Regions from separate parts of the Chryseobacterium sp. T16E-39 genome, predicted to be linked through region 1. Evidence: riboswitches for the same ligand, from Rfam matches in the RefSeq annotation. Region 1 holds a riboswitch; each other region holds the start of a gene.

Region 1 (2,205 bases):
CAAAAGGAAAAGGATTATCACATTTTCTAAATCCGGCTGTTGCTGGCATATCACCACAGAATACCGGATAATTCCGAAAAAGGGACTGGATAAGGTATTTGAATTGGAAGAAGATGCCATGGGAGGTGGTGATTTTGTAAAAGTAACAAGGCGTGAAAAAATTAAAAATAAATGGATCATAAAAACAAAGAAATACCCAATCAAAGAATATTATAAAGAATAATACAATGAAAATACAAAAGGAAATCGATTTTATCTTAGCTGTAGATGCGTTAAAAAATGTACAGAGAAGAAATTACAATGCGGATGATTCACGAAGAGAAAATACGGCTGAACATTCCTGGCAGATCATTATTTTAGCACAGGTGCTTTTTCCATATGCTAAAAACAGGACGGATATAGATTTATTAAGAGTAATAAGAATGCTTTCTATTCATGATTTGGTAGAAATCGAAGCTGGAGATACATTTCTGTTTGATGAAAAAGCAATGGTGGGTAAGTTTGAAAGAGAGAAATTGTCTGCTCAAAATATTTTTGGGATCCTTGATGAGCCTTTACGTTCGGAATTTTTTAACCTTTGGCTTGAGTTTGAAGAAGAGCAGACCCCTGATGCTATTTTCGCCTGTGCCATAGACAGGATTATGCCGTTTATCCTTAATTCCCACACTTCAGGAAAAAGCTGGACAGAAGCAAGTGTTACTGAAGGGCAAATCAGAAATATGCTGGAAAATGCAATTAGCAGGGCCTCTGACGAAATGGGAGAGGCTTTCCAATTTCTACTGAGCAAAAGTCTTGAAACAGAAAAAGTTTTAAAATAAAGAAAACGCAAGTCAATCTGACTTGCGTTTCTTCTCTAATTATAGTATTTGAACTGGTTTTTTAAACTCGTCAATTGCTACGAATGTGAAATCCCCGACAATGGCTCTTTCTCTTTCATAAGAATACATTTGTTCGGTGTAGATCTCTACATTTACTTTCATACTGGTCGTTCCAACGTGAGAAACAGTACCGATCAGTTCCACAATCGTTCCTGCAGGAATAGGTTTTTTAAAGTCAATTTTGTCGCTGCTTACCGTTACCACTCTTTTTCTTGCAAATCGAGTCGCGGTAATAAATGCCACTTCATCCATCAATTGCATCGCTGTTCCTCCAAAAAGGGTATCGTAATGATTGGTCGTGTTAGGGAAAACCGCTTTAAAGATTCGGGTTTCGGATGCTTGAATTCTTTCTTCTGTAGTCATATTTCATTATTAAATTAAAGCGAAATGAAATATATTGAAACAAACAGAATAATACAGGAATGTCATATTCCTGAAAAATCCATCAGATCAATAAACTTCAAGTCGCGAAAGTTTTTTGTTTATAGAAAAAGGCAGGTCTCCTGACTTGTAACATCTTTATTTCCTTCCCATGCCATAGCACAGTGGATTTTTTACAAAGACTTTAGTTACTTACAGTTGCGCGACAGTTCGTGATTTTCACACGATTCCCTATTAATCTGCGGTTAAGCAGAACCGATTCCTGTGATGAATAAGCGATAAAACTTTTTCAGGGGCAAAAATAAGAATAATACAGAGAAATATGTGAATTATTCCGGACTTTTATAAATAATCTGGTGGGCAACCTTTCCTTGTCTGATTGTCCAAAGTGTTGTATATCTGTTTTCCCCTGATCCATTGATCATGTAAACGAAGATGTTATCGTTGTCGATAGCAGCTACAGTGATATTGTTAAAGTCCATCGTAGGCTGGAACATATTTTTAATAGCTTCTCTTACAAAAACGGACCCTCTTCCAATCTGCTGGACACGGATAGACTTGATTTCAGTCATTCCTTCAGGAAGCTCTTTACTGATTCCCCAAGGTTTTATTTTATCAATAGTCAGAATAGTTCCATCTGCATCTTTTTCCATCTTACGGTAACTTGCGTTCGAAGGATATACATCGATGATCACTTTACTCCTTTGAGCAGTAGGAATTTTAGGATTGTTGTTATCGGTGAAAATAAGAGATCTTCCGTTTTTAGATTTTGAAGGAGTATATTGCGGTAATTGATCAATAAAGGCTACACGCTCTTTGTTTACCATCCCTTCTTTATCAAGATTTTCATACCTCACGAATGGTTTTTCGGTATCCTGCTTTTCAGGATATTTGATCCATAACCATTCTGTTTCTCCGGGAGCTGGTTTTACATAAAGAAAGACAT
Region 2 (2,205 bases), 1.8 Mb from region 1:
CGGGTAGGAAAAGAAAACAACCTCAGGTTTGAATCCAGATTATTATATTGAAAATCTACATTGGCACTAACATCCCAATTCGGAGTAATTGAATATATATTTGAAGATGACAAATAAACTTCCCTCTGAATATATTTATTATCCGTCTTTAAAGCTGTTTCAGCGACATTTACAGTATCAATATACCTGGTATAATCGTATGCAAACTTGGCTTTAAGCTGGGTCTCAAATTTTGGAAATATTTTCTTTCTAAAATTACCCTGTACAAAATAGTTCTTATCTAATAGTTTTTGCCCCTTGGGTTCGAATCCATTATTAACAATAGCTGAAGGGATCCCGCGATCCGATACATATCCATACCCTCTAATGTTCCAGCTTCCGTTATTTAAAGTTCCGTTCAGGCTGGTTTCAAATCGTTTGGCGTTAATATAGGAGTCATATCTTGTGGCAACCGTATCATTGGCAACAGAACCATCCGGATTCTTTTTTTGATATTTATATTTATATCGCCCGTCACTTTGTATAAATTCTGAACTGAAACTTGCTGAAATCCTATTTGAAATCTTTTGCTCCAGACGAAAAGAGGGGTTGAACAGATCTATGGAACTGTTCTTCGTTCTAAGAATAAGATTTGTTTTTTTCTTTCCGTAAAAAATGGGTGTCTTTGGCTGTAAGTAAATAGACCCGGAAGAACCAAAATCTTTTGCCGGTTGAAAAATCTCGCTTTTCTGCCCATTATACAATGATATCTCTTCAATATCATCCAGCGAAAACTTCCCCAGATCAACAACTCCATTTTGTGCATTTCCCAATTGAATTCCATCATAAAAAACACCAACATGCTGGCTGCCCATACTTCGGATATTCACTGTTTTTAATCCACCAATACCTCCATAATCTTTGATCTGAACTCCTGAAAAATATCGTAATGCATCTGCTACAGACTGGCTGTTAAGCCTTTCCAACTGCTCACCCGAAAGTGTCTGAGCCGGCAGGATCTCTTTAAAATCCTTTTTGTAAATAGTAACGGGTAAGATCCCTTTCTCTTTTATGCTATCTTTTGACTGGGAAAAGTAAAGCTGAGCGAATAACACAAGAACTGTGATAATCGTTTTAGTAGTTTTATGAAAAGTAAATTTTAATTCCATTAGCTCTTTGAGAATAATTTTGATGCTAATGGATATAAGAAAGCAGCAATGACAACATACAGCAGTACTGCACAGAATCATTGTTGTCCTAAGCTTTATTCCACGAAAGCATCAAACTTTAATCTTTCCGGCAGGTCTTCTGACTTACTCCATTTTTGAAATCCTTCCCATAAAAACAGTGGATATATGCTTCAAAAATTTTGGTTTAGAGCTTACAGCAGCGGGTCTGTTCCGGATTTACACCGGATTCCCTTTTAAGAGCCTTTTACGGCTCACCAGATTGCGGCAAAGATAGAAAATTCTGCCCAGAAACAATACCGGCCTTAATAAAATGATAATCAACCATATAAAAACAAACATTCCGTTACAATTGCAACGGAATGTTTATTTGATTTCCTAAATTCCAAAGTTGATAAAAACACTGAATCTGGATTTGGCTTCAATGTTTCCGCCAGCAAGATTCGAATAAGCCGGAAGCATCAGCTCACTTCCCAGGCTCCATTTACTGTACGACAGTTCAAAACCGACCTTCCCGTATAAAGCGCTTCCTGCAGTATCCGGTAAATCCTCATTAAACTGCTTATTCCGGTCATATACCTCACCCTGCAATCCGGCTTTCCCGGAAAAGATTACTTTTTTATCGGCATGAATCTGATAAAATCCTGTCGCTGCATAGTTCCACTGGTTTCCGAATTGATAATATTTTTTATTTTCACCTTTAACAGTATAATCAGTATTCACAATGACCGCTACTTTGTTCTTCTGATATTTATAATTCAAAACCATCTGGTAATCCCAGCTTCCTGTCCCCAATTGAAAACTGGGATTCACTCCTGTAATTCCTTTTTCATCAAATTTCCCTAAAGGAACCTTCACTCCCAATCCTCCATTTAACTGATGGGAAGTATCTTTCGAATTGATCAGCTGATAGATTCCCATCAGATTGAGATCTCCAATTCCATTAATCCTGATATCCCCCTGCAAGGTTCTTTTTTCATGAAACTGAAACGGTAAGCTTCCATAAACACTCAACTTTTTTGTAATGGGAACTTTTCCC
Region 3 (2,205 bases), 660 kb from region 1:
CGCGTATAAAGGATAGCGCAGAAGAACGATATGCTGAACTAATAAAGCAATCCCCTGAAATTTTTCGCCGTATCCCCCAATATTATATTGCTTCCTATTTGGGGATAACATCGGTATCATTAAGCCGTATAAGAGGAAAGAAATAAGATATTCCAGTTTATATAGTTACTCCATGGTTATTCTTCACCTCTGCCATTACAAAAGTACTGTGGGTACTTCCTATGGAGTCTACAGAACCTAATTTATTAAAAACAAAATCCTGATAATGTTTCATATCCCGAACCTGAACTTTAAGTAAAAAATCGAAATCTCCTGAAATATTATAACATTCTGCAACTTCTTCAATCTGTACAATTTCTTTTACAAACTGATTTCCAACAGAACGGTCATGAATTTTTAATTTCACCTGACAGAAAACAGTAAAACCCCGATTCAGCTTTTCAGCTTCCAAAACAGCTGCATAATGTTTGATATAACCTTCCTGCTCCAGTCTCTTAACTCTTTCAAAAACAGGTGAAGGTGAGAGATTCACTTCTTTGGCCAATTCTTTTACCGTCAGTTTAGCATTCTTTTGCAGGATCCTTAACAATTGAAGATCCTTGTCATCAAGTCTTTCCACAGGATAATATTCTTTTTAACGTTGATATTTTCAAAATTACAGAATAAATATCTTTTAATATCAATTAAAATAAAATATTATGCTTAATATTTAAAATAAATCCAATTAAATCACTTTATTCAATACCTTTACACCCTATTTTGTTCTTTAACATACTTCATCAAACGGAAAAGGTTTTACTTAAGGTAGATTAATAGGGAATCGTGTGAGAATCACGAGCTGTCGCGCAACTGTAAGTAACATACCAAAGGTTTTTGTCCTTGAAGATCCACTGCCACAAGCGGGAAGGATGACAAAAACTGTTACAAGTCAGGAGACCTGCCTGTTCCGAATTGACAATGCTTTCGCGGTCTGAAGCTTTTGGTCATACAGATGATACTTTTTTGAACGTATTGGGTGGTTTAAACTTGGAATGGATATGAGTTTAAACGCAAAGATTTATTGTATTGATTCCTTAGTTTTAAGGAGCAAAGAAATGCGACGATGTCGCTGATGAAGCTTATGGATAAAACGTACGCTTCTTCAAAATCAATTTTATTGATTTCATCTTTGCCTTCTTACATAAAGAGCAATTATAAATAAACTTTGCGTTAAAAATAAACTCAGAATATTATTTCCTGACCCAAAAATTACGTCCATATTGTATCTTCTTTATTGCTAAAAAACTCTTTCCCGGTCGCATTACGAAGCATTATAAGAACTTTTAAAACCAAAATTTAATTAAAAGTTTAAAAGAAATGCAAACACACATCCTAGGCTATCCGCGAATTGGTAGCAACAGAGAACTTAAAAAAGCCTGCGAACAATATTGGGCAGGAAAAACATCTTTACAGGAACTTTTGGAAGTAGGAAAAACCATCAGAAAGCAGAACTGGGCATTGCAGCAGGAAGCTGGAATCGATCTCATTCCATCCAATGATTTTTCTTTTTATGATCAGGTTCTGGATCTTACATTATCCGTTGGAGCGATACCTCCGCGTTATCAGGAAATAGCTGCGAAAGAAACCAGTACAGAGATTGATCTGTACTTCGCAATGGCAAGAGGACATCAGAAAGATGGCCTTGATATTACGGCTATGGAAATGACAAAATGGTTCGATACCAATTACCATTATATCGTTCCTGAGTTCCAGAAAAGCCAGCAGTTCAAATTGTTTTCCAATAAGATTGTCAATGAATTTATTGAGGCAAAAGAAGCCGGAATTGATACAAAACCTGTCATCATCGGATTGGTTACTTATTTACTATTAGGAAAGGAAAAAGAAGAAGGTTTTGACAAACTGGATTTGGTTCAGAATTTACTTCCTGTATATACAGAAATTCTAAAAGAATTAGAAAACAACGGAGCAGAATGGATACAGTTTGATGAACCGTTTTTAGCATTGGATCTGGATCAAAAAGCCAAAGAGGTTTATCAGGTTGTGTATGCTGAAATTGCAAGGCAGTTCCCTAATCTTAAGTTTATTGTGACCACTTATTTCGATGGGCTAAAAGATAACCTTTCATTGGCTACTACCCTTCCTATTGATGCTTTACACATCGACTTAGTACGTGCGCCGGAACAATTGGATGAGGTGATTAATGCA
Region 4 (2,205 bases), 100 kb from region 1:
ATTCCAGATCCCCATACATTTATTGGTAATTCTTCCCCGTGGTTCCACGCCGGTTGCTTCGACCATTATTAATCCAGTCCCTCCCTGAGATCTGCTTCCGTAATGCACAAAATGAAAGGCATTCGCCAATCCGTTTTCGCATGAATACATACACATAGGAGACATTACCCAACGATTTTCCAGTTCTACATTTCTAAATTGTATCGGCGTATATAGCATGTTTGTCTATTTTAAATTTAACATTAGGAGAAGGATAAAATAGGTTTGTCCACGTGATGAAAAAGAACTAATTTTACCTCCCCTTTTTAGGCTTCAATATATGAAAAAAGACATACAGATCGGCTACGAATACTTTAAAAATAGTAGTGAACTGAACGATATAGAAAAAAAACTTTTCGAAAGAGCAAAACTAGCTCGTGAAAATGCCTATGCTCCTTACTCTCAATTCTTAGTTGGTTGCTCTGTATTACTCGAAAACGGTGAAATATTTTCCGGAAACAATCAGGAAAATGCGGCTTTTCCTTCAGGCCTTTGTGCTGAGAGAACAACTTTATTCTGGGTAGGCGCTAATTTTCCAGATCAAAAGATTAAAAAGATTTTTATTGTCGGGGGTCCAAAAGAATTTTCTGAAAAAAATCCACCTATACCTCCATGTGGAGCATGCAGACAAAGCTTAATCGAATACGAAACAAAACAGAAGGAAAATATCGATCTTTATTTTTCAAGTATGAATGATGAAGTGGTTAAGGTAAGTTCGATTAAAGATCTTTTACCTTTTTATTTTGATGCAACGTTTTTGTAGGGTGAAACTGTGAATTTGTGAAATCGTAAAATTGCGAGGCATTAATCTGTTTATGCATGATTGTTTTCATTACAAATCATCATATACAATTGGCATTTCTTTTTAAAAACTTATCTTTGCAAAAATTTTGGTTTTCAAGCTTTTGAAAATAATAGGGAATTGGGTGTAAACCCCAAACTGTCCCCGCAACTGTAGATCGCAACCATAATTTCTATAAAAAACCACTGTGAAAACGGGAAGGTATAGAAAAGCGAAAGTCAGGAGACCTGCCAAAATGATAATATCAAAAATATATTGCTTTCGGAGGAAAAGTAAAATAGTATGAAGAAAACTTTAGTACTGCTTTTATCGTCATCTGCCTATTTTCTCTGTCTTGGACAGGAGAAAGCAATTGACACGGTTTATATTTTTGATAACCAGATGAAAAAAGTAAAGCTTTTTCATAAGGTAAATACCATCACACCTCAGGATGTAGAGAAAAACTCAACCAATCTTTCAGAACTTTTACGTTTCCAATCTCCGGTTTATATTAAAGAAAATGGCCGTGGTGCCGTTTCATCCCCTTCTTTCAGAGGAACAACAGCACAACAAACTGCTTTTGTATGGAATGGAATTAATATCAATTCAAATTTTCTTGGGCAGGGAGATGTTAATAATATACCTTTATTTGGATATGACCACTTAGAAGTGAAAGCTGGTGGCGGAAGTGTTATTTATGGAAGTGGAGCTATTGGAGGTAGTATTCACCTTAATAATAGTCTGGATTTTAATAATGGTTTTAAAGCTTCTTTGTATTCTGAGGCAGGCTCTTTCAATACCTTTACTAATTTTGGACAGGCTTCTTACAGTAATGATAAATTTAGTTTCAAAGTTTCAGGAAATCATTCGATCAGTCAGAATGATTATGAAGTAGAAGAGAAAAACTACCTGAACAGAAATGGCAAATATTATAATTCGACTTTTAATGTCGGAGCCTCTTATAAAATAGCTCAACATCAGACTATTTCATGGCAAAGTCAATTTTTTGATTCTGCACAAAACTATCCTATTTTTGTAGAAAACGGGAATAGGACAAAATATGAAACACAAAGCATCAGAAGTCTAATTTCCTGGGATATTAATAAGAATAAATTTTCAAATAGCTTAAAAGCAGCTTATACAGAGGAAAATTTTCAATATTTTGGCAACTATAACGCTCCAAAAACAAGTGGATCATCTGGGAAAAATTATATTTTCAAAAATGATTTCAATTATTTTATCGTCCCCAAATTAAACATCAACGTGATCACTGAGTTTCAGGTGAACAAAGGTGAAGGCTATCAGCCATATATTCAGGGTGTGAAAGCAGAAGGCATTGGAGATGTAAGCAGAAATGTAGGATCTGTAGCAGGATTGTTACGTTA

What was found. Region 1 has a riboswitch for cobalamin ahead of CEY12_RS08435 (acyl-CoA thioesterase). Riboswitches for the same ligand answer to the same signal wherever they lie in the genome.
Region 2: another riboswitch for cobalamin. It lies ahead of CEY12_RS16360 (TonB-dependent receptor plug domain-containing protein); the one in region 1 lies ahead of CEY12_RS08435 (acyl-CoA thioesterase).
Region 3: another riboswitch for cobalamin. It lies ahead of metE (5-methyltetrahydropteroyltriglutamate--homocysteine S-methyltransferase); the one in region 1 lies ahead of CEY12_RS08435 (acyl-CoA thioesterase).
Region 4: another riboswitch for cobalamin. It lies ahead of CEY12_RS08905 (TonB-dependent receptor plug domain-containing protein); the one in region 1 lies ahead of CEY12_RS08435 (acyl-CoA thioesterase).

What each region holds. Positions count from the first base shown of each region.
Region 1 is NZ_CP022282.1:1,865,265-1,867,469, reverse strand. Features, by position in the region: gene CEY12_RS08445 (XAC2610-related protein) at 1-223, shown strand, start outside; gene CEY12_RS08440 (HD domain-containing protein) at 228-818, shown strand; gene CEY12_RS08435 (acyl-CoA thioesterase) at 858-1,241, opposite strand; cobalamin riboswitch at 1,354-1,534, opposite strand; gene CEY12_RS08430 (hypothetical protein) at 1,589-2,205, opposite strand, start outside.
Region 2 is NZ_CP022282.1:3,620,052-3,622,256, reverse strand. Features, by position in the region: gene CEY12_RS16360 (TonB-dependent receptor plug domain-containing protein) at 1-1,148, opposite strand, end outside; cobalamin riboswitch at 1,260-1,443, opposite strand; gene CEY12_RS16355 (transporter) at 1,545-2,205, opposite strand, start outside.
Region 3 is NZ_CP022282.1:1,200,764-1,202,968, forward strand. Features, by position in the region: gene CEY12_RS05310 (Crp/Fnr family transcriptional regulator) at 1-146, shown strand, start outside; gene CEY12_RS05315 (Lrp/AsnC family transcriptional regulator) at 158-619, opposite strand; cobalamin riboswitch at 774-960, shown strand; gene metE (5-methyltetrahydropteroyltriglutamate--homocysteine S-methyltransferase) at 1,357-2,205, shown strand, end outside.
Region 4 is NZ_CP022282.1:1,967,226-1,969,430, forward strand. Features, by position in the region: gene namA (NADPH dehydrogenase NamA) at 1-219, opposite strand, end outside; gene CEY12_RS08900 (cytidine deaminase) at 320-802, shown strand; cobalamin riboswitch at 914-1,091, shown strand; gene CEY12_RS08905 (TonB-dependent receptor plug domain-containing protein) at 1,124-2,205, shown strand, end outside.